Linked DNA regions of Desulfovibrio desulfuricans. The protein of the gene in region 1 interacts with the protein of each later gene in a pairwise test. Links are inferred from orthologs where the notes say so. Each region holds a gene or a part of one and is shown on either strand. Other genes may lie near its edges. The genes, in order: acpP and NE637_RS08495.

Region 1 (3,049 bases):
GGCACTGAGCGAAGCTCGTGCCCAAGGCCGCATCCGCCCCGGCAGCCGCGTTCTTATGACGGCTTTTGGCGCAGGCCTTACCTGGGGCGCCGCATTGTTACGCTTTTGAGGCAATGCGCCTGCGGGATTGCCCCGCAGCACAGCGCCATGTATACTGAATTTCAGTCAGGCCAGGCCGTAAGCCGGGCAGCGCCGCTGCAAAATTAACGCAAAAAGGCGATCCACGGGATACGGTCTCCTTTTTTTACAGGACTCAGACAAAGGCGATACAAGCATGAGCACAGCGCAATCCTCCCCTGCAGCCGGACTGCCGACAGCCCTGGTTACCGGCGGTTCGCGCGGCATTGGCCGGGCCATTGCCCAAACCCTTGCCCGTGACGGCTTTCAGGTATTTCTCACCTACGTCAGCAAACCCGAAGAAGCGGAAAAAGTCGCTGCCGACATCTGCGCAGCTGGCGGCAAGGCCCAGGCCTTTGCGCTTGATGTCAGCAACAGCGAGGCTGTGGCCACTTTTTTCGCCACCCAGATCAAGGACAAGGTTGATCTTGCGGTGCTGGTCAATAATGCCGGCATCACCAAGGACGGCGTTCTTATACGCATGAAGGACGAAGACTTCGACCGCGTTATTGCCGTCAACCTTCGCGGCGCGTTCGTCTGCACGCGCGAAGCCGCAAAAATCATGAGCAAGTCCCGCAAGGGGCGCATCGTTAATATTTCTTCCGTGGTGGGGCAGATGGGCAACGCGGGGCAGGCCAACTACGCTTCGGCCAAAGCCGCCCTCTTGGGGCTTACCAAGTCCTGCGCCAAAGAACTGGCCGCCCGCCAGATTACGGTTAACGCCGTAACGCCGGGTTTTATCGAAACGGACATGACCGCGACACTCAGTGACGACGTGCGGGCGAGCTACACAGACAGCATCCCGCTCAGACGCATGGGCAGCGCCGAAGATGTGGCAGAGGCCGTGGCTTTTCTTGCCTCGGACAAAGCGGCCTACATCACCGGGCAGGTGCTGGGAGTGAACGGCGGCATGTACTGCTAGGCATTTACTACGGAAGACACCCGGCCAGGGCCGGGGTTAAGCAGACCACTAATTTATCTGGAGGATACCATGTCTGACGTTACTGAAAAAGTTACAAAAATCATCATTGACCAACTCGGCGTGACCGCTGAAGAAGTGAAGCCCGAAGCTTCCTTCGTGGAAGACCTCGGCGCCGACTCCCTTGACCTGACCGAACTGATCATGGCCATGGAAGAAGAATTCGACATCGAAATCGCCGATGACGACGCCCAGAAGATCCTGAAAGTTCAGGATGCCATCAGCTACATCGAAAACAAGCAGTAATAGCGCTTGTTATAGTATATGCAGCGCGGGGGGGTCTGCCCCCCGCCTCAAAGGAGCATGCATGACCCGTCCCCGCGTAGTAATCACCGGCATAGGCGGCGTTACGCCCCTCGCCAATGATATTGAGAGCACCTGGAAAAAACTGCTCGCAGGCGAGTCGGGCATCGCGCCCATCACGCTTTTTGACGCCTCCGCCTACGATTCCCGCATTGCCGGTGAAGTGAAAAACTTTGTCGCCGAAGACTATATGCCCATGAAGCAGGCTCGGCGCATGGATCGCTTTACCCAGTTTGCAGTGGCCTCTGCCAAGATGCTGCTTGAAGACTCCAAGTACGAAATCACCGATGCCAACGCCTACGATACGGGCGTGATCCTCGGTATCGGCCTGGGCGGTCTGCACACCATCGAAACATACCACGCCAAGCTGCTGGAATCCGGCCCCCACAAAATTTCGCCCTTCATGATCCCCATGCTGATTTCCAACATGGGGCCGGGACAGATTTCCATCTTCACCGGCGCCAAGGGCTCGAACATCGTCACCACCACGGCCTGCGCCTCTGCCATCCACGCTCTTGGCACCGCCTACAGCGAAATGGTTCTGGGCCGCGCGACCGCAGTTATTTCCGGCGGTGTTGAAGCTACGGTTACGCCTCTGGGCGTGGCCGGATTTACGGCTCTCAAGGCCCTTTCCACGCAGTTCAACGATGAACCTGCCCGCGCATCCCGCCCCTTTGACGCGAATCGCGATGGCTTTGTCATCGGCGAAGGCGCTGGCCTGCTGCTGCTGGAAACGCTGGAATCCGCGCAGGCGCGCGGCGCAAAAATTTATGCGGAAATGGTGGGTTACGGCGCGTCTGGCGATGCCTACCACATGACCGCCCCCCGCGACGACGGCGAAGGCATGGCCCGCGCCATGCAGAACGCCCTGCGCGAAGCTGGCATTGATGCTTCGGCCATTGGTCACATCAATGCCCACGCCACGTCCACCATGCTGAACGACAGCACGGAAACCAAGGCCATCAAGACCGTTTTTGGCGCGCATGCCAAGAAGGTCAAGATTTCGGCCACCAAATCCATGACCGGGCACCTGCTCGGCGCGGCTGGCGGCATTGAATCCGTCTTCACGGCCCTTGCCCTGCATGACGAAATGCTGCCCGGCACCATTAACCTTGAAAACCCCGATCCCGCATGTGATCTCGATTACATGGCCGACGGCTCCAAGCACATCGCCTGCGAATACGCCATGTGCAACTCCTTCGGCTTTGGCGGCACCAACGCCAGCGTGATCTTCAAGAAGTGGCAACAGTAGCCGACAGTTTTTACTCGGCCTCTGCCCTCCCCGTTTGATAATCATCTGCCCGCCGTTGTGGCGGGCAGAACATTTCAAAAGGATGCGACGTCATGGACGAAATCCTGCTGCAAGACCCGGAACTGGCGCGAGCCATCACGCTTGAATCCGACCGTCAGATGAGCAAACTTGAGCTCATCGCTTCTGAAAACTTTGTTTCCCGCGCCGTGCGCGAAGCGCAAGGCAGCGTACTTACCCACAAGTACGCCGAAGGCTATCCCGGCAAGCGCTACTACGGCGGCTGCGAATATGTGGATATGGCCGAAACCCTGGCTCAGGATCGCGCCAAGCAGCTTTTCAACTGCGAATACGTGAACGTGCAGCCGCACTCCGGCTCGCAGGCCAACATGGCCGCCTAC
Region 2 (3,092 bases), on another replicon or contig:
AATCCGTCAGCATTGCTGCTGGCGGCAAAAGATATATTCGCCAGCCCTAACGCGCCAGCAGCACCCAGGCAGGCCCTTTGGCGTCCAGATGGCTTGCCACATAGTTGGCGCGCTGGTCGCCGCCGCAAAAGATATCTATGCGGTTACGCTTGATGGCCCCGCCCACGTCCTGTGCAAAGCCGATGCCGCGCAGGGGCATCTTGCCCTTGGTTTCATCCGGTATATTGACGCCGTAGGCCACAATGGAGCCGAGCGGGATAAACCCGCGATCCGTTGCAAGCGTCAGCCAGTCGTCCACCTGATAGCCCATGGCCCCGGTGGGGCCACGCATGCCGTATTTAAAGAAGACATAGCTCGGGTTATCATTGAGAATTTCGCGCACGCGGTCGGGATTGTTTTTGAACCACTCGCGCTGTTCAAAAATATCACCGCGCCTGAGCAGGCCTTTTTCGCGCATGATGCGCCCAGAGCTTTTGTATTTGTGCCCGTTCTGGCCCGCGTAGTTGACATAGGCCTGAGTGCCATCGTCAAAAATCAGGCGACCAGAACCCTGAATTTCAAGAAAAAATACGTCAACGGGGTCTGCGGCCCAGGCCAGTTCCAGCCCCTTGCCCGCGAGCACCTGCTTTTCTTCGATGGTGCGGCGGTCATAGTACTGCCCACGCTTGGCAACGACCTTGTTCAGATCCGGGGGCAGGCCATAGATGGCCTGGGTGTACCCCGGTTTGCGTGTGCGGCTGGCGGGGACGGCAGGCTCGTAGTAACCAGAATAGTTGATGCCGCCCGTCACTTCCGCCCAGCGGAAGTTTGCCAGCAGCAGTTCCGGTTCCTTGTCCAGCCGGGGCAAAAGTTCCTGCAAACGTTCAAGCGTACGCGACAGATCGCCCCACGTCACGGTCAGGCCGGGGCGTTGCACTGCGAGGGCGTCCTTGGGCTTGCTGTTGACGTAACGCAGCGACTTACGCACACTGGGGGCCATATCCTTCCAGCTTGTCAGATCCTGACTGGCAGGAATAAGATTGCTCACAAAAAATTCCGGGCTTTCAAACCCTACCGGCGGCAAGGTTCTTTCCACCACTGGCGGCGGGGCCTGCTTGGCGCAGGCAAACAAAGCCATTGTAACCGCCAGCAGTAGCAACAGGCGCAACATGCCGCCTGCACGGTTTGCAAATCCGCTGCAACAACGCCCGGAAAACGCGTAACAAGGAGCCGTTTCGTGCATGACCAATTTCCCACCCCTGATATTTGGATGCCGCACCGCGTGTCGTATGGAGAAACAGACACGATGGGCGTGCTTTATTATGCGGAATATCTGCATCTTTTCGAGCGGGCACGCAGCGAATACATTCGCCGTTGCGGCATGAGCTATGCGGAAGTTGAAAAGAAAGGCCTTATCCTGCCTGTGCGCGAGGCCCAGTGCCGTTACCGCTCATCCGCCCGCTATGATGATCTTGTACTTGTGCGCGCTGGCATAGCCGAATGGGCGCGCGCATCCCTGCGCTTTGTATATGAGATACGGAACGAGGACAAGACGAGACTTCTGGCCACGGGCATGACCCAGCACGCGCTGGTCAATCACGAAGGTCGCCCCGTTCCTGTGCCGGACTGGTTCCGTAATCTCACCTTTACGGAGTAACCGCCAGCTCTCTCCCCTGCCTGCGATGATGCCGCGTTATTCCACCGCATTTATGCCAGCGTGATCTGCCGCCGCAAAACCACATGCGGCGGCAGAAAAATATTTTGTCCAGGGCCTTAACGGTGCCTGCTCCCGGTGGGTCCGGGATTGGCTCGCAACTGCTTGCGCGCGGCACGGGCATCCTCCAGCCGCCGCAGCCTTTCGAGACGGCCCTCCTCCTCGTCATGCCGCACCACAGGCGGTCGCTTCTGCCGCACAGGTCGCGCGCTGCTGAAACGCCGCGCAAGATGCGGCAATTCAGGGGGCACATCGGCTGCGGGATCCCCAAGGGGGCAATACGGGGCGCTTGTGCTCTCACCTCCGCCAAGATGCATGGCCAGCCTGGCGCTGAGCGCGCGCATGAGCGGTACAAGGTCTGTATATTCCTCATTCAGGCCCAAACCGTTCAGGTGCCACCGCCCATGCCCATGGACCACCTTGCGCACCCCTTTAAGCTCCCGCTCGCGCATGTTCAGACTGATGCGCACCTCGCCCTCGGGCAAGTGCAGCACAAGGGCCTCGCCCCGCGCTTCGCCCTGCCCCTGGGCGAGAGACTCAAGCCGCATGCCGGGCGGATTGCCCGCCAGCCGCAAAAGGTCTTCCAGTCCGGCGCGGGCTACGCGCAGGTGTTCGCTGGAAGCCATATTTTTTTGATCTTCCTGAATTTTTTCTTCCATCTGGCGAATGCGCTCAAGGCATTGGGCGCGCTCATCCTCTAGCGTGGTCAAACCACGCTTCATCAGGCGCACGCAAAAAACCACAGCCGCCAAAAAAACCGCACCAGCGCCGGCCCATTCCCATAGCGCCATGGTCGCTCCCTCCGCCTGCTCCAATATATATCCGACCAACTGTCACAGCGGCGGCCTCTGCTGTCAAGCGTTAAGCCTTACATTAAAAGTCGCGGCCTCTTTCCTTTTTTGCGACAAGCCTGTAACGTGGGAACCAATAGCAGATGGAAGACTTGTTCCTTTCCCTAGTTTCGTTCACCAGGCCGCCAAGGGCGCGCCATATCGCTTACGAAGGGAGAAAACCATGCCTACTCCACTGGAAATGCAACGCACCTTCGCCATCGTCGGAACCGGCGGTTGCGGCAAAACATCCCTGGCAGAGATGCTTCTCTATAAGGCCGGGGCGGTGAATCGCCTGGGGGCTGTAGAAGACGGCACCACATGCCTTGACTACGAACCCGAAGAAACCCGCCGACGCGGCTCCGTTCAACCCTCCTGCGCCACATATCTCTGGAATAAAAACCGCCATTTCCTTCTGGATATCCCCGGTGACGGCAACTTTACAGGCGACATGGAATGCCTGCTCAAAGGCGTGGACAGCGTTGTTTTTGTGCTGGACGCCGTGGACGGCGTGCGCCCCCTTGCCAAAAAATTCTGGAATCTGGTCCGCGCAGCCGGATTGCCCTCCA

The links.
Region 2: the proteins of acpP (region 1) and NE637_RS08495 interact in binary tests that used the Escherichia coli proteins (3 or more experiments, as listed by UniProt). The link is inferred for Desulfovibrio desulfuricans from one-to-one orthologs.

The regions. Positions count from the first base shown.
Region 1 is NZ_JANFYZ010000002.1:208,949-211,997, reverse strand. Bases 1-2,725 are described here. They hold acpP (acyl carrier protein), read left to right. Parts: upstream 1-1,108; coding sequence 1,109-1,342; downstream 1,343-2,725. Other genes in these bases: fabF (beta-ketoacyl-ACP synthase II), read left to right, coding at 1,404-2,651; fabG (3-oxoacyl-[acyl-carrier-protein] reductase), read left to right, coding at 275-1,039; NE637_RS03635 (beta-ketoacyl-ACP synthase III), read left to right, coding at 1-109. Outside these bases: glyA (serine hydroxymethyltransferase), read left to right, coding at 2,744-3,049. UniProt on the Escherichia coli protein: Carrier of the growing fatty acid chain in fatty acid biosynthesis.
Region 2 is NZ_JANFYZ010000005.1:233,753-236,844, forward strand. Bases 175-2,942 are described here. They hold NE637_RS08495 (acyl-CoA thioesterase), read left to right. Parts: upstream 175-1,249; coding sequence 1,250-1,636; downstream 1,637-2,942. Other genes in these bases: NE637_RS08490 (MltA domain-containing protein), read right to left, coding at 175-1,150; NE637_RS08500 (hypothetical protein), read right to left, coding at 1,753-2,484; NE637_RS08505 (elongation factor G), read left to right, coding at 2,708-2,942. Also shown: more of NE637_RS08490, read right to left, coding at 47-174; more of NE637_RS08505, read left to right, coding at 2,943-3,092.